2 regions of the Veillonella sp. ICM51a genome follow, and region 1 is predicted to be linked to the other one. Evidence: riboswitches for the same ligand, from Rfam matches in the RefSeq annotation. Region 1 holds a riboswitch; the other holds the start of a gene.
The links. A riboswitch is a leader RNA that binds a small molecule or an ion and turns the genes downstream of it on or off. The one in region 1 is predicted to bind thiamine pyrophosphate.
Positions count from the first base shown of each region.

Region 2: it holds a riboswitch for thiamine pyrophosphate, as region 1 does, so the genes downstream of both, thiC (phosphomethylpyrimidine synthase ThiC) here and cytX (putative hydroxymethylpyrimidine transporter CytX) in region 1, are expected to answer to the same signal.

Region 1 is NZ_JAPX01000036.1:100,200-109,485, reverse strand. Features, by position in the region: gene HMPREF1504_RS06685 (AEC family transporter) at 1-205, opposite strand, end outside; gene modA (molybdate ABC transporter substrate-binding protein) at 418-1,206, shown strand; gene modB (molybdate ABC transporter permease subunit) at 1,305-1,973, shown strand; gene HMPREF1504_RS06670 (ATP-binding cassette domain-containing protein) at 1,982-2,611, shown strand; gene cytX (putative hydroxymethylpyrimidine transporter CytX) at 2,657-3,856, opposite strand; TPP riboswitch at 3,909-4,014, opposite strand; TPP riboswitch at 4,096-4,190, shown strand; gene thiD (bifunctional hydroxymethylpyrimidine kinase/phosphomethylpyrimidine kinase) at 4,254-5,099, shown strand; gene thiM (hydroxyethylthiazole kinase) at 5,101-6,615, shown strand; gene rbr (rubrerythrin) at 6,793-7,338, opposite strand; gene HMPREF1504_RS06645 (DUF951 domain-containing protein) at 7,943-8,146, shown strand; gene selD (selenide, water dikinase SelD) at 8,156-9,187, shown strand; gene yedF (sulfurtransferase-like selenium metabolism protein YedF) at 9,275-9,286, shown strand, end outside.
Region 2 is NZ_JAPX01000033.1:6,921-16,206, forward strand. Features, by position in the region: gene HMPREF1504_RS05685 (lactate utilization protein) at 1-463, shown strand, start outside; gene HMPREF1504_RS05690 (helix-turn-helix domain-containing protein) at 460-762, opposite strand; gene HMPREF1504_RS05695 (NAD(P)-dependent oxidoreductase) at 974-2,332, opposite strand; gene HMPREF1504_RS05700 (MalY/PatB family protein) at 2,618-3,811, shown strand; gene HMPREF1504_RS05705 (DUF438 domain-containing protein) at 3,886-5,442, opposite strand; gene HMPREF1504_RS05710 (superoxide dismutase) at 5,692-6,321, opposite strand; gene thiC (phosphomethylpyrimidine synthase ThiC) at 6,484-7,788, opposite strand; TPP riboswitch at 7,868-7,974, opposite strand; gene HMPREF1504_RS05720 (cysteine hydrolase family protein) at 8,032-8,577, opposite strand; gene HMPREF1504_RS05725 (phosphatidylglycerophosphatase A) at 8,581-9,093, opposite strand; gene HMPREF1504_RS05730 (zinc ribbon domain-containing protein YjdM) at 9,193-9,286, opposite strand, start outside.

The DNA of each region.
Region 1 (9,286 bases):
CAATTTCCAATGTACTTGAAGTGAATTTAGCCTCATACATCGCCCTAAATACGAAGGTGGGCAATAATATATAGAAATTAAGTTTGCTCAGTGTATATAAGTCAAGTTTAAATTTTTTATCTAATACAAATCCAACGCCTATAAGCATAAATATAGGAATCATGGAATTCATGAAGATATGGCCTATTAATGTTAATAAATTCATGGTCTCACCTAGAGTTCTATAATATGTATAATTGTGATTACAATCATGGCATACTTCGGTTATAATCAATATACTATGTTATATATATCATACATTTCATATATAGCTTATACCTGATTTCTTTATAATAGTATCATACCATAGGATGTAGTGTTTAGGTTTATATTTTTAAGCATTTATATGTATTAATTCCGTAGGGAGCAGGAGGTTGTATGAGAAAAATTCTATTAGTTTTAATGAGTATTTGTGTGCTTGCCTTTGTAGTAGGCTGTGGTAATGATGCAAGTAAAACTACGGATAGCGCAAAGCCAAGTACGTCTGAAAAGATTACAATTCAAGCGGCTGCTAGCCTTAAGGGGGCTCTTACTGAATTAGCAGATGCGTATAAGAAAGAGCATAACTTAGCAGATGATCAAATCACAATTAACTTTGCTGGCTCTGGCACATTGCGTCAACAGATTGAACAAGGTGCACCTGCAAGCTTATTCATTTCTGCAGACGAAAAAAATATGAAGATGTTACAAGATAAAGATTTAGTAATAAATGTAAAACCATTTGTAACAAATGAACTCGTTCTTGTAGTTCCTAAAGGACAACCTAAAATTGAGTTAGATCAAATCGCATCTGTAAAACGTATTGTTTTAGGTAATCCAGATACCGTACCCGCTGGTAACTATGGTAAGCAAGTACTAACAAAATTAGGTGTATGGGACCAAGTAGAACCTAATGTGGTATATGCTAAAGATGTTAAAGCTGTAACGGCTTCCATTAGCCAAGCGGCTGGTGATGCGGGCTTTATCTATAAGACGGATGCTATTGCAGCCGGTGATGCAGTTGAAATTGCTGCAGTAACACCTGCAGATTCTCATGATCCTGTTATATACCCTATCGGTATTATTAAGAAATATGATAATGCTTTGGCTCAAGATTTCTATACATACGTAATGAGCCCAGAGGGCCAAAAAGTATTGGAAAAATATGGATTCTCTACGTCTAAATAAGAATTTAACGCTAGCTTTTAGGGCTAGCGTTTTCTTATGATACAATAGAGTTATAATTTATTATCCGGCAGAGATTCGGTAAAGAAAGGAGGCCCGATATGAGTCCATTTTGGTTGTCATTGTGGGTGGCGAGTTTAGCGCTAGTTATTGTTATATTGACTGGCTTAGCTGCTTGTTACTGGATGAATCGATGTAAGTGGAGTGGTATCGCTGTTCTAGATGCCCTAATAACATTGCCGCTCGTGTTGCCTCCAGTAGTAGTTGGCTTTGCTTTGCTTATGGTATTTACACCGGGCTATACATTCGGCGCTTGGTTAGAATCACATGGTTTAGGCGTCGTATTTACTGCAGCAGGTGCCGTTGTGGCATCTTCTGTTATTGCCTTTCCTTTGTTTTATCAAACGGTGCGGTCCGCATTGCAGTCTGTAGACCATAATATGGAGGACGTAGCACGTACATTAGGCGCTTCAGAGCTGCGTATATTTTTTACAATCTCTGTACCATTGGCATGGAAGGGGATTTTAACGGGCAGCATATTGGCATTTTGTCGTGCTATGGGTGAGTTCGGTGCTACCATATTAATCGCAGGTAATATTCCTAAAATTACGCGTACCATGCCACTTGCTATCTATTCCTATGTAGAGGCAGGACAGTACATGGATGCCTTTGAACTCGTTATTTACATTTGTGTGCTTACATTAACGCTATTGAGCGGTATTCACATCCTTACAAAAGGATCCTTGTTCCGTAATTTAGGGCGTAATTAGGAGGGACTATGATTACATTTTCTTTTACCATAGCAAGACCTTCTATGATTGTGAAAGCCGATGGTACTTTAGCTTCAGGAATTACGGTGTTAACCGGTTCATCTGGAAGTGGTAAAAGTACGTTTATTAAATGTATTGCAGGGTTAGTGAAACCTACAACTGGTATCATTCGATGCGATGAACGAACATGGGTTGACCGAGATCAAAATATATGGGTGCCAGCTCAAGAGCGTCAGGTAGGATATATGCCACAAGGCAATATCGTATTTCCTCATTTATCCGTGGAACACAATATTACATATAGTAAACGAGGCACACCTGATATGTGTGATTCTCTATTAAAACGTTTAGGATTAGAAAAATACCGTAACACTAAGGCGGGGCGCTTATCTGGTGGTGAACAACAACGTGTGGCTTTAGGTCGTGCACTCTATTCAAAACCAACTATATTGCTTCTTGATGAACCTTTATCTGCATTAGATTGGAACCTTCGGAAACAAGTGCGTGTGGATCTGGTTTCCATCATTCGTGAATGGGACGTGCCATGTGTATGGGTGACCCATGATGAAAGCGAAGCTGATGCAGTTGGTGATAGACACTGGAACTGTGAAGACGGACAAATTATTATACCTGAATAGTAAAACACCTTCATAAGCATGATTGCTTATGAAGGTGTTTTTGTTTTAGTGTTGTTTTATTTCGACAGATGAGTTTTCTGTATGACTTATGAAGCCAACGATAGCTGTAACGACAAATGCCATTGTAAAGGCTGGTAATGTAGCACCTATTGTGCTTTCACTATGTAACATATAGTGGTATAAACCAACGGATACGGCCCAAATAAGACCTCGTACGAGATAAGCGGATAATGTTTGTACTTGTTGGCGATTGATAAAGTAGTCCGCCAAAAGAATGGCAATCATCGGCGCAAATACAGAGCCGATGAGGTATAGGAAGTCTGTAATATCATCCATTGGATATAGAATGGCAGCGATGGTGCCGACAATAGTTACGATGACGGCGATGCCTTTACTAGATGCACTCTTGTAGATAGTCGTACTAGATACGCCTGCAGAGTAAGCGTCCATAAAGGTTGTAGTTACGGTAGAGAAAATAATAACGATGAGGCCCGCAAGGCCAAGTCCTGCATTCATCATGATAGTAATGATGGAGTCGCCGCCGCCAAAGATAGCGGCACTAAGACCTAAGGTGTACATAACGATACTTGTTACAGTGTAGACTGTAGCACTTGTAAGTGATGCGGAGAAAGGTTTTTTACTTTCACGGGTATAATCACTGATGAGAGGTAGCCAAGATAGTGGCATGGCGATAGATAATTCAAGGGCAGCGATGAAACTCATGTTACCGCTAGTTAGAATGACACCTTCACTAGGCCACTGCGATATCATGTGAGCACCCATGTAAAGGGTGAGGCCTAACAATAGAACGGATACGATAGCTTGAATATAGCCCGTATTGTGGAGGCCAATGAAAAGCCACAAGATGACAAGCGCGCCAATAGCTATCGTCCAAATTATAGGAGATAGAGGTGCTAGTTCTTGTAAGGCTAGCATAGCATCGTAGATCATGATGCTAGTCCAGCCGATAAGTTGAAGCATATTTAAAAAGGCAAAGCCTTTAGCCCCTAGTGGGCCAAAGCTGAAGGCGGTAGTATTCATACTGCCTTGCCGCAAACGTCCACCGATGAGGCCAGCCCCAAAGAGCAGTATGCCGCCGATGATATGTCCTAAGATGATGGCATATAGACCTTGGGTGAGTCCTAAGGGGGCCAGATAGGTTCCTGTCATAATTTCCGCTATAGATAGAGCGGCACCAAACCATATCATGGCGAACTGTGGTTGTGTAATGTGTGTGTCTTTCATACGTCCTCCTTGCCAAGGAGTCATAGAAAAAGCCGAGTTCATAGGAACTCGGCTATTAATCCTCTATGTTCCCTACGTTGGCATTATCCAAATCAGGTTATGGGTTAAAGCATTAGCTTACTCTCAGCCCACTCATGTGAGCACCCCGTTATGGCTTCATTATAGGCTGTTAAGAGAACCCCGTCAATTATTTTCTTGCATAGATTGTATAATGATGTTATAACTAGAGTATAAAAATATATTGCCACTAGGGGTGCTTTTGCTGAGATTGACCATTCAAAACCCTAGACCTGATCCAGATAATACTGGCGTAGGAAAGTGGAGTGCAACATAATACTAAACTATTACGAGACCATTCCATTTGGAGTGGTCTCGTTTTTATATGTTTGGAGGTATTATGAAATTACATACTGCATTGACAATTGCTGGTACTGACCCAAGCGGTGGCGCTGGCATTATGGCTGATTTAAAATCTTTTCAAAGCCGTAACGTATACGGCATGGCCGTGGTTACGTCCGTGGTAGCTCAAAATACAACGGGTGTTCATCACGTAGAACATCTATCCTTAGAGAGTATAGAAAAACAGTTACACGATGTGTACTCAGATATTATGCCCCAAGCTGTTAAGACGGGCATGATTGCCTTGCCGGAGATGATGGATCTCATCTATCCTTATGTGAGTAAGGGAATTCCGTATGTAATGGATCCCGTTATGATTGCCACTAGCGGTGATCGACTCGTATCAGATGAGGCGGTACATTTCTTAAAATCTAAACTGATTCCTACCGCAACGGTTATCACTCCAAATCGCAGTGAGGCAGAGGTCTTAGCCGATATGTCTATCACTTGTGAAAGCGATATCACAACGGCGGCCAATCGTATCTTACAAGACTTAGGTCCTCAAGTGGTCATCATTAAAGGCGGGCACATCGGTGAAGATGCAACGGATTATGCTTTCACTAAAGATGGTAATATTCGTACGTGGACGAGCCCCAAATATGATACGGTGCATACTCATGGTACGGGCTGTACCTTCTCAGCGGTTATTACAGCGGAGCTTGCTAAAGGCCGTGATGTAATGGATGCCATCGGTATTGCCAAGGACTATATTGCTCTTGCTATTAAGTACAATCCAGCGTTAGGCAATGGGTGTGGCCCAGTTAACCACATGGCCTATGGTTTATTGGCGAATGGAACTGAAACAATGGATGAGCTTTTGAAAAACGATGAGAGGAGACTGTAATATGACTCATGAAAATCCATATATGACTGGCCAAACAGGGACAGAACTTAATATATTAGAAACATTGCGTCATCGAAATCCTCTCGTGATTTGTATTACCAATGATGTGGTACGAACCTTTACTGCTAATGGACTACTAGCCATTGGAGCATCGCCCATCATGAGCGAATGTAGTGAAGATTTAAAGGATCTTATTGTGTATGCATCAGCACTGCTCATCAATATTGGGACACTTACACCTGAGAAGGTTGGTTACTATAAAGAGGCTATTAAACTAGCGAAGGAATATGATGTACCAATTATTCTTGATCCTGTGGGCTGTCATGCAGGAGCTTACCGATTGTCGGTGGTCTTAGATTTGATTAAGACTGGTTCTATTTCGTTATTACGAGGCAATCAAAGCGAAGTTAAGGCTGTTTATGATGTACTGAGTTCTGATAATAAGGATGAAAACTCTCCGTTAGGTAAGGGCGTTGATGGGGCACAGGTAGCGGATAGTGCCATTATCGCATATCGTTTAGCGCGTCTTATTAACTGTCCTGTAGTAGCAACGGGCGAAGAGGATTATGTATCTGATGGAACTCGAGTCTTTGCAGTGCCTCATGGTCATTCGATTATGACTGCTGTAACGGGAACAGGCTGTCTCTTAGGGGCCGTATTAGCAGCCTTTTTTGGAATTTATGATTCCTTTAAGGATAGCCTATCTACAGGTGAATTTCTTGCCTATGCATTGGCGTATTATGGTTTAGCTGGTGAAAGTGCTGTTAAGGTAAGTGGAATAAAACCAGGTAGCTTTAGCGTAGCCTTTATAGATGCTTTGTATACGCTAGATGATGAGGTGCTTGTATCTGAAAATCGTGTGCAGTCTGTAGTTGTACCAGATCAATTACAAGTGTATTTCGTGTGTGGTACACAAGATACAGAGCTTAACAAAAAACGGTTGCTCGAAATCGTAGAAGATGCTTGTCGTGGTGGTATAACCTGCTTTCAGTTTAGAGAAAAGGGCGATGGTACATTAGAAGGTCAACAGAAGTTAGAACTAGCACAACAGTTACAACATATCTGTGCCAAGTATCATGTGCTCTATATTATCAATGATGATGTAGAGCTAGCGGTCGCTGTTAATGCGGATGGTGTTCACGTAGGGCAAGACGATATGTGCTTAGAAGATGTGCGTACTATCGTAGGTCATAAGGTAGTGGGGATATCCATCCATTCCATAGAGGAACTCCATAAGACAGATGTACTGTATGCTGATTGTGTAGGCGTAGGTCCTATGTATACAACTAGTAGCAAGCCTGATGCGCAAGAACCATGCGGCCCGGAACGTACAGCTGAACTACAGGCAGAAGGATTAACCTTACCATGCGTTGGAATTGGTGGTATTACCAAAGACAATGCAATGGCAGTACTCCGTGCTGGCGCTTGTGGTGTTGCCGTTATATCTGCCATTGCCCATGCAGAAAAGCCTTATGAAGCGGTTCGACAATTTAAAGAATTAGCATCTAGCCTTTAATAGTAAATAGTATGACTTACGACTCTTAATACATATATAACTAATAGAACACAAAAAAGACGATGACCGAAGTCATCGTCTTTTATATTGAGGTTGTCTGTACATACAGTTAGGAAGAACTGCACTTGCAGTATTACATATCTGTATTTAAAATATTATTTTATCTAAACTTATAGATTAGATGGATTCAACGTGGCGTTGGAAGAAAGCTTGTGGGTGAGCACATACTGGGCAAACTTTAGGAGCTTCTTCACCAACGTGAATGTAACCGCAGTTAGCGCAAATCCATGCAACTGGTTGATCGTTGTGGAACACTTTGTTGCCAGAAACACGAGCTGCTAATGCAAGGTAACGAGCTTCATGGCGAGCTTCGATTTTACCAACTTCGCGCATTTTGAAAGCGATAGCAGTGAAGCCTTCTTTTTCTGCTTCGTCAGCGAAATCTTTGTACATTGTAGTGTGTTCATAGTTTTCACCAGCTGCTGCATCGCGAAGGTTAGCTTCGATATCAGCGGAAATGTCGCCACCATGAAGAGCTTTGAACCAAACTTTAGCATGTGCAGATTCGTTGTGAGCTGTTTCTTCGAAATAATCAGCGATTTCGTTCATGCCAGCTTTACGAGCTGCTGCTGCATAATATGTATATTTTTGGAATGCTTGGGATTCACCAGCAAATGCTGTTTGAAGATTTTTTTCAGTGTTAGAACCTTTTAATTCTGCCATTTTAATACTCCTTTGTACTTACATCAAATTTCAAAATTTTTACCTTAGTTATATATTCATAACCACTTGGTTGTGAATGCAATGGTGGGTAACTCACTTGAGTTTAAGTTAAATAAAAACTTATTTATATACTGATTAGATAGACACTTGTCTATATTTGAAAAAAGCACTTACTTATCTTTTAAATGAGTACTTACCTATAGTTGTAAAGAGGCACTTGCCTATAATTTACACCACAATGTTTTTGATTCGTATACTTAACGAATAATCATTGTTGACTATATTGTAACATACTAAATGAGAAATGCAAGTGTTTTTGTAAAAATTTATTTCGAAAATTTTCTAAATGATAAATGTTATCAATGTAGTAAATAAGCGGTTTTTGAAAGTCTGTTAAGTAATGGATTTATTAAAAATAGAATTACTGATAATGAGAATGAGAGTTACATGGAAAATCATTATTGTTTATAGAACTGTTTGTTTTTGGTAACAATTCTGATTAAGCCGATAGATCTTATTAGTCAAAGTGTACTTTTACCTATATTGGAGAACATATTTTAAGTATAATAATATATATATAATAGAAATAGTATAAGGAGGCGCTATGGCGTTTATTAGATATTATGTGGGCGATATAGTACAAATGAAAAAATCGCATCCCTGTGGCAGTGATGAGTGGGAGGTCAAGCGCATAGGTACAGATTTTCTTATCGTTTGTAAAGGTTGTGGTCATCAGTTGTTGATGCCTCGCCCTAAATTTGAAAAGGCAGCGAAGAAAATAGTATCGCGCTTGCCTGAAAATGAATGAGGTAGGACTATGGTGCGACTCACTGATTATGTTACGAGTGGAGGATGCGCGTGTAAGATTGGTCCTCATATATTAGAACGTGTTTTAAAGGCCGTTACACCTGTTACAAATGAACATGTTCTAGCTGATATGACTGGTGCTGATGATGCAGGGGTATATCAAATTTCTGATCAACTTGCCCTTGTACAAACATTGGATTTTTTCACGCCTGTTGTCAATGACCCTACGTTATTCGGTAAAATTGCAGCGGCTAATGCATTGAGCGATGTATATGCGATGGGGGGGATACCCCTAACGGCGATGAACATCGTTGGATTTCCTGTTCCCTTAGTAGAACAAGGCGTATTGACGGATGTACTCAATGGGGCTGCGTCCATTGTTTCTGAATCTGGTGCAGCTATTGTAGGTGGTCACAGCATCGAAAATAAGGAACCTATTTTTGGCATGTCGATCACAGGTCAAGTTAATCCTAATGAGATTTGGAAGAATAAAGGCGCTCGAGTAGGGGATGTATTGGTGTTAACAAAACGTATCGGCACAGGTATTATGAATAATGCGTTGAAAGCTGATTTATTTCCTACTGGTACTGCACAGGCGGTTGCTAGCATGAGTACGTTGAATCGTGTGGCTGCTGAGGTGGCCCATAATTTTACAATTCATGCGTGTACTGATGTGACGGGCTTTAGTCTTATGGGACATTCTGTAGAAATGGCGAGTGCCTCTAATGTAACAATTCATATCAAGACTTATGACATTCCGCTCTTTGATGATGTCATTGACGCGGCTCGAATGGGCCTTGTACCAGCGGCGTCCTATGGCAATCGTAAGGCTATTACAGATGTACAAGTAGATAAAATATTAGATTCTGTGTGGACAGATATTTTATTTGACCCACAAACATCAGGCGGTCTTTTATTCTCTGTGCCTGCTGCAGAAGGACCGGATTTGGTGAAAGCTTTACATGATGTGGGCGTTGAAGGTGCCACTATAGTTGGTGCCGTTGAAAGCTTTAGTGGCTTAGCGGTACGCGTCACTAAATAAGATATATTACAATTTTGATTTTAATAGTATATAGAGTAGTTGTGCGTTGATGCTTTCACAAAATATATAATAATATTGAGGTAAATAATGAGTAATACA
Region 2 (9,286 bases), on a different contig from region 1:
TCATGATGCTTTGTCCCAGGTCAACGATGACATAACAGATATTCAGCGACCTCTTCCTGGTGAAAGTTTCCGCGATACAGCGCTACGCACCATGGGGCGCGATGTATTTTTAACCTCTGTTAACGCCTTAGCGCAAACGGGTGAAATGGTCAACATCGATGGTACTGGCAACCGTGTAGCGGCCTCTCTATTCGGATCACAAGAGGTCTTTTTCGTACTAGGACGTAACAAAATTACGCCTGACTTGGCCTCTGCCATCTACCGGGCGCGCAATGTGGCGGCACCACTGAACAGCAAAAAAAATAAAAAAAGTTCCCTCAATCCTTGTGCCAAGCTGGAAGAAAAATGCTACGACTGTGGTTCGCCTGACAGGATTTGTAATGCCTTAACGATTTATTACAAGAAAATGCGCAACATGCAAACTATGGAGGTTATTATCATCAACGAGGATTTAGGATTTTAATGAAATTCTATATGTCGATGTTCTATGCCGTGAAAGTCGATAAAGCCTAAGTCAGGGCCTCCAAAAAATGTATCTAAGGGCATATTATCAAAGCCATTGACTATCCTACACAGCGTAGATATACGAGGGTCTATATTCCCCTTTTCCAGTCCGCTAATATAGGACTGTAACAATCCCGTTCGCTTAGCTAACTCTTGTTGAGTTATATGATAGTGGCGGCGCCATAAGAGAATGAGAACGCCTAAGTGTTGGATAGCCTTTTCTGACTGTGTTTCACTACATACGATATCATACATCATAGAAACCTCACTTTCTATACTATCCTTAATAACAACTCTTTGCCTCCACAATACGGCAACCAATTAAGAGGGACCATAGCAACTTGAATTGTGATGACATATAATAGAAAATCCCTTGCGATACATTCATATCGCAAGGGATTTTTATTCATATTATGTTATAAAATTATGCTTAAACATACATACATGTATATTCTTGTACATAAAAGTCTTATTTATGCTCTTCTGCAATAGCCATAGCACGTTTGATTTCCATGTATTTAACCATGCCATCAACGGCTTTTTTAGCTTCGCGCATAGCGAGTACTACAGTGGCTGGTTTATGTACTACGTCACCACCGGCGAATACACCTTCACGGCTTGTCATGCCGTATGGTTCTTCGGATGTGATGATATAGCCTTTTTCGTCTACGCGAAGGTTGTTACCTTCCCCAACGAGGCGTGCATTAGGTTTATGACCAGCAGCGATGATGATCTTATCGACAGGCATCACTTGGTATTTACCTGTGCCGTGGATACCCGCACCATCGTCATTAAGGGCCATTACTTCGTATTTAAAGCCTTCTACCTTGTCTTTACCTTCTACACCAACTGGAGATGCGAACCATTGGAATTGAACACCTTCGGCACGGGCTTCTTCGTATTCAGATAACAAGGCTGGCATTTGTTCTTGGCTACGACGGTATGCAACAGTGACAGATTCACAGCCTAGACGTACGCATGTACGAGCCGCATCCATCGCTACGTTACCACCGCCGATGATAACAACGCGGTCCCCTTTCTTCACAGGAATCGCTTTTTCTTCAAGCTCACCATTTTCTACCAATTGTACATTTGTTAACAAGTACATTGCTTGGAATACGCCTGTAATTTGATCGTTTTCCATACGTACTTCTTGAGGAATATGTGTACCCGTACCGATGAAGATGGTATCAAAGCCTTCTGCAAATAGATCATCCAAGGATTTATCTTGGCCGATGAATGTATTACATACGAATTTAACGCCTAAGCCTTCAAGACGGGCGATTTCACGACGTACAACGGACTTGGACAAACGGAACTCAGGAATACCGAATAAGAGTACGCCGCCTGGTTCGGATTGACCTTCAAATACAGTGACATCATAGCCGAGTTTTGCTACGTCGCCTGCAACGGACAAGCCTGCAGGGCCGGAACCGACAACGGCTACTTTACCGAGATCTTGTTTAATTTTCTTAGGTTTGCGCAATCCATTGATGCTTTCAAAATCGGCAGCAAAACGTTCCAATTTACCGATGTTGATAGGCGGTTTCTTAGCCTTATTCATGATGCAGTTGCCTTCGCATTGATTTTCGCGTGGGCACACGCGACCACAGATAGCTGGCAAGTTTGTACGTTCCGCCAAGATATCGTTGGCTAAGCCAAAGTTACCGCGCGCGATGGCTTGGATAAAACGAGGAATCTCGTTTTCAATCGGACAGCCCATGCGGCACAAAGGTTTTGGACAATTTAGACAACGTTTCGCCTCAGCGAGCGCCTCCTCCATCGTATAATCCGCATCAAAATGAAGTGGTTTTAATTCGTTACTCATGGCACATGCCTCCTAACAAGGATCCAGTACTATACTTATACAGCGTTGCATGCACCTAAGCTGTCCGATGAGCCCTCTCACATAGGGACGCCGCCACATGCTGCTAACATTTATCTTTTGTAACCATTCGATAGACGTGTGGTCACTGGTGAGACACACACTATTCTATAGTACATTTTAAATTGTGAAAGCGAGCTCCGTCAAGAAGCTGAGCTACAATATGCTTATTTTATATACATTTATTGCTATAATACATACATAAGGCAACATAAATGAGGTATTCCTATGAACACTACAGAATTTACTGAAACATACTACATAGACCGCCGCGGTTCTCATTCCCGCAAATGGGACGGCGAATATTTAAAATTTAGTCGCACCGACCTACTACCACTCTGGGTGGCAGATATGGACTTTATAACACCACCATGCATACAAGAGGCCATTTGTAACTATGTAACAAACAATCCTCTAGGTTATACCATGACAAATCCAAATTATATAGAAGCTGTCATACATTGGCACAAACGCCGTCACAACTGCACTATTGAACAAGACTGGATCACTAGCGCCCCCAATGTTATTACCGGTATCATGTGGTGTATTGGGGCTTTCACCAAACCAAACGATGCCATTACAGTCCTTACGCCCGTGTACGGAGCCTTCGATGCCCGTGCCAATGATGCAAACAGACACATCGTTGCAGTGCCATTACATCGCACGACGACCAATGGATATACTGTTGATTACGATGCATTCGAGTCCGCCATTAGTCAAAACGATGTGAAGGTTTTCATCCACTGCAATCCCCATAATCCTGTGGGACACGTGTGGACCGAAGAAGAAATGGACCGATTATTTAGCATTTGTCAGCGTCACAATGTGCTCATCATAAGCGACGAAATCCATCAAGACCTTATTACCGGTTCCACACCATTTACGCCCGCACTATCCGTATCCAACGGTCATTATGCAGACCATATGATAACCATGTCATCTGTGTCAAAATCGTTTAACATGGCCAGCTTACATCAGGCGGAAGTGATGATTCCCAACGAGACATTACGCACTCAATATAACGCCTATAAGGCGCAAGTGTACCACACGGATGCAGATGTCATCGCAGAAACGGCTATCACTGCGGCCTATACCCATCCAGAGGCAGAGGCGTGGCTAGACGATGTATGCGCTGTCATCCGCGAAAACTACGAATATCTATGCGATGAACTACTCTCAGCCCTACCAAAGCTTCGCATCAGCCCTATGGACGGCACCTATTTGGCGTGGATAGATTTCGGTGCCTATGTAAAACCTGAAGATATGCACGACCTATTCGAACATCAATGCCGTATCGCGCCAAGCTTTGGCGAATGGTTTGGCGGTAAAAACTACGCCACCTTTGTACGAGTTAACTTAGCCACGAGCCTAGCTAATATCAAAACAGCTACGCACAGCATCATCGACCATATCCGTTCTTAGTCCTACGTATAAAGAGGCTGCTCTAGCATCAGTTCTAGAGCAGCCTTTTGTCATATTTTCGTATATAGGATTTCTTATTTAGATCTTGAGAAATGGTCCTTTGCAAATTGCATATCTTGTACGAGTTCCAATGTGCCAAGGTATTTCTTATTTTTGTCGCGAACCGCCATGTAGTTTACATAGAATGGACGGCCTTGTTTTTCAAGCCATACGGCCACATTATCGCGGTCCCCTTTACGGAAGGAATCGATGATACCGCGCACGATAGGTTCTACCTTAGGTGGATGACAGGAGAATACATCGCGACCGATTGCCGTAGTAGGGCGTTTAAAGACCTTTTCGCCGTCGTTAAAATAACGGTTAATGTCTTCATGGTCAACGAAAGTTACTTCCATAGGCATTGTGTTAAGCATAGCATCGAGTTGATCTACAGTTAACGTACCACCAATTAAACCGATGGTATTGTCATCACCACTTGATTTTCTAGTTTGTGTAGCTAATGCCGCATCAGCCTCTGGCCAAGCAATGCGTTTTACACCAAAGATTTCCTCATATTGTGCAGTATCCTTATAGATTTGGTACCAATCTTGAGTTGTAAAGTTTTCCGCACAGATAGGGAACAAGATATTTTGTTCTTTGTAGATCATTTCTTGAGCACGTGTAAGAAGCTCATCAAAACGTCTATACCAATCATCTACACTTTGACTAGATTTTGCCAAATCACCCAATTGGTCTCGAATATCGCCATCAACAGTCCACATAACCATGGATGGGCCACCGATAGCATAATCCACCTTTAATTTTGGATATAACAAATCGCCTTTTTTAGCATAGTGAACGGATAATTGACGCACTCTATTTACATCATCAACGGTTGCCGTTTTATCGGCCACTTTAGGACGAAGCTCTTCAATCAAATCATTAAGCGCCTTATTTTCTTCCGTCATTTGGTTGAGCGGATGGCCTATCGTTTCTACAAGCGTTGTTACCGTTTGTTTCTTATCTTGAGCTTCTAAAGCAGCCTCAACCTTCGCATGCTCTTCTTCCATTTGTTCATGAATGGTAGAACCGTGGAACAAAGCGGAATGAAGGTCGCATAATTGTTGTACCTCTTCTAGAGGTGTACCTTCGCGCATAAGGCCTTGTTCAGCTTTCATGATTTCACTGGCTTCTACATGTTTAAATTGGCTGGCAAAATCTTTGCGCACATCGCCAAGGGCTTCCCCTGTACCTAAGCGTTTTAAGAAGCCTTTTAATTGCTCTACCCGTTCGCTATCGGGTACAGTATCCTCTGCGTTAGCTTCTGTATTTTCACTAGCCTTAGGTTCCTCATCTTGAGTGGCTGGTGCCTCAACAGGAACATCCTTAGCAGATGCTACATCATCACCGTGTAGGTTGGGCATATCACCTTCTAATGTAAAACCAGCTTTCATAAAGGCCCCTACAATATCCATCATAGAGATGCCCTTCATCTTAGCCCCTTTAGGGATAGTCATAATTTTGCCAACGGAATGGAGCATCACCTTATTGGTAATTTCTGTGAAGCCCAATCCTTTCATAATATCTATAACCTCTGGATATTCTTGTACCAAATCATATACGGATTTTGATAAATCTAATTTCTTTTCCATTTTGATCCCCTCGTGTCAAAAATATTGTTTATTGCTTATGTTAGTAGCCTCTATACGTTTTCGTATATAAGGTAATTTACATTCCGAAAGGTCATCTTTAATAACCTATGACCCTATGATAAACGATATCGATTAGAAAATCTGTATCCATGGCTATACTTTTGAAAGTTATTCAAAAAAATAACGAATAGATGACAAATCAATCCATAAATTGGACATAGATGTATCATCTATTCGTTAACAATCATCTTATTGATGATGAGGTTGCAATGCTTTTTCGTAGTTTTCAGCGACTGCATCCCAGTTGATAACACGGAAGAATTCCTTAATATAATCTGGGCGACGATTTTGGTAATGCAAGTAATATGCATGTTCCCATACATCTAAACAAAGAATGGCAGTTTTACCTTCCAAAAGAGGATTATCTTGATTAGCCGTAGAGGTTACTTCTAGTTTGCCATCCTTGTTGACCACTAGCCAAGCCCAGCCAGAGCCAAATCGTGTTGCCGCCGCTTGGGAGAAGCTTTCAACAAAAGCATCATATCCGCCTAAATCAGCATCGATAGCATCCTTCAAAGGGCCTTGCAATTTAGATGTATCAGGTTTTGTCATGATATCCCAAAACATGGTGTGGTTTTTATGACCCCCACCATTGTTGATAACCGCTTGACGGATATCCTCTGGCACATTGGCAATATCGCCGAGAATACAATCTACGCAACCATAGGCAAGATCCGGGTATTTAGCGATGGCTGCATTCAAATTATTAACATACGCTTGGTGATGCTTATCATGATGCAGTTTCATCGTCTCTGCATCGATAACAGGTTCTAGATAATCATAAGCATATGGTAATGGTGCGAGTTCGAAAGGTTTCATAATAGTCCTCCTTTTAATTAGGGCACGAACGATATCTTAACTAGTATCGTTCTTGTGAAAGCGATTCGATGCACCTGCATCGGTATTTCATTGATATGAATTATCATTCTTTGCATATTGTACTATCTATATAGATAAACGTCAATATATGACCAACATTTATTACAGAATATCAATATATTCGCTATTCAAAGCCTTATTCATGCTACGAACAGCACAGAATTTACCACACATACTACAAGTTTCACTATGCCCCTCCTCTGGAGCTCGGCTTTCACGAATATTGCGAGCACGTTGAGGATCAAGTGCACACGCATATTGCGCCTCCCAATCTAGTACGCGTCTAGCATCAGCCATCGCATCATCCTTATCACGGGCACCTGGTATGCCACGTGCTATATCCGCTGCATGGGCTGCTATTTTGAAAGCCATAATACCTTCTTTCACATCGTCTGCATTAGGCAATGCCAAATGCTCTGCCGGCGTTACATAACAAAGAAAGGACGCCCCATGCATGCCCGCCACAGCACCACCAATGGCAGCTGTTATATGATCATAGCCAGGTGCAATATCTGTCACCAATGGGCCTAACACATAAAACGGAGCTCCGCCACATAGCGTTTCCTCAATTTCCATATTCGCTTGAATTTGGTTAAGTGGCACATGACCTGGGCCTTCAATAATCACTTGCACACCTTTAGCTCGAGCGCGTTTAGTCAATTCACCAAGTCGTACCAGTTCTTCAATTTGACATACATCCGTAGCATCTGCTAAACAGCCTGGTCGACAAGCATCACCCAAAGAAATAGTTACATCATACTCACGGCAAATATCTAAAATATCATCAAAATGTTCATAGAATGGGTTTTCCTTACCCGTCATGCTCATCCATGCAAAGATAAGACTACCACCACGGCTAACGATGTTGAGTCTACGTTTATGCTTTTTAATTTGCTCAATAGTTTGACGCGTAATACCACAATGTAAGGTTACAAAGTCCACCCCATCCTCTGCATGGAGACGGATAGTATCTAAGAAATCCTCAGCAGTAAGTTCTGCCAAATCCCGTTGATGATGTATAACGCTGTCATATACTGGTACAGTACCAATCATGGCTTTACATTCGCTAGTTAATTTTCGTCTAAAAATACGTGTATCACCATGAGTAGATAAATCCATAATCGATTCAGCACCAAGTTGAATCGCCCAATTTACCTTTTCTATTTCACTATCATAATCGGTAACGTCTCTGGATGTGCCAAGATTCACATTTATTTTCGTGCGCAATGCTTTACCGATGCCCTCTGGATCGATACAAGTATGATTCTTATTACAGGGAATAACAACTTGTCCTAAAGCAACTAGCGCTCGCAATTGCTCTACATCCATGCGTTCCTTTTCTGCTACAATTTTCATCGCATCCGTAACAAAGCCTTTTTGTGCGGCTTCCAATTGAGTGTAAAACATAATATGTCCTCCTATTGAATAAAACCTTTTAGCTTTGTACACAAGAAAAAGGGTATCGATATAATATGATCGATACCCTTGAATGGTTTTGCGTGCTTCCTACGCGGGCATGATCCCGATCAGGTCAAAGGTCAGGTGCTAACAGCCCTTTCTCAGCCTATCTCATAGGCTCCCTTGCATACTCTGCTATGTAATTGTGTATAGCATATCACTATTTAACTAATATTTCAATCTATACCTCTATTACAAATCATCTGTTACTTCAATCTGACATTGACGCATAGTTAATAATGCTGCTTCATGGCTTTCCTCAGTAACCCCTGCACAGCAATTAGGATCTACATGAATAGGAACCTCTGGCAAGCCAGCTTTCAACAATATGGCATTCGACACAACGCACACATCTGTACAAACACCGACCAAAGTTATACTTTCAATAGGCTCAGCTGTATTCATACCTTGCAAGCGCGTAACCAATTCAGAAGATCCAAAATTAGGTTTATCAATGATAAAGTACGGATGGATGGTATTGCGTTTTTCTGCGGCCGTAATGAGGCTCTCCATAATTTGCCAACCAATCGTATCTTTCACACAATGCATAACTGGCAAATGCTGACCTTCTTGGCTTTCAAGATAATTAGTATCGTGAGTATCTCGTGTAAAAATAACTGGTCCATCAAAGGATGCAATTTTTTGACGTACAGTATCCACGATGGCCTGAGCCTCTGGAGAACCAAGAGAGCCATCCACAAAATCATGTTGCATATCAATTACGACTAAAACGTTCATGTTCTATCCCTCCACAACGACATGGTGCACCCGATTCGGCGTATTATGGGCAATGCGACCTGCTGCAGCGGCCGCCACGGCACCAACTAAATCATCAAGAAACGTATTGCAATGACTATCAACTTGACTATCTAGATTTTTAACAATGCCCGGTTTTACCTTATCAATATAACCATAGTTCGTAAATCCAATAGATCCGTATAAATTCACAATGGATAAAGCGAGGATTTCATCAATACCAAACAACGCTTCATCACGAGTCATGATACTTTGTAATGGCTCAGATAATTTCTTCTGCTCCGCCAATCTATCCAATTCTATGCCCGTAATGATGGCATTTTGTGTTTCTCGTTTTTCAAGTACGGCCTGTACACTCTCTACGCACTCGTCCATCGTCAAATCAGGAATATATGGTTGTTGAATCATCATCACAATATCTGCAATGTCCTGAACGGTAACGCCTCGTTCCTTTAATAAATTATACGTACACGCCTTTAATTCCTCCTGAGATATCATAATTGCTCCTCAAAATTATACAAATTTACGTAACACATTATACCTTGATTATACCACGAAAAAATCCCTACCGACGTTCTATCGGTAGGGATTCCATGATTAGATTTTCTTAACCATTTCAGATTTCAATGCCATCGCACCAAAACCATCGATTTTGCAATCAATATCGTGTCCGTCGCTCGCATCAGAAATG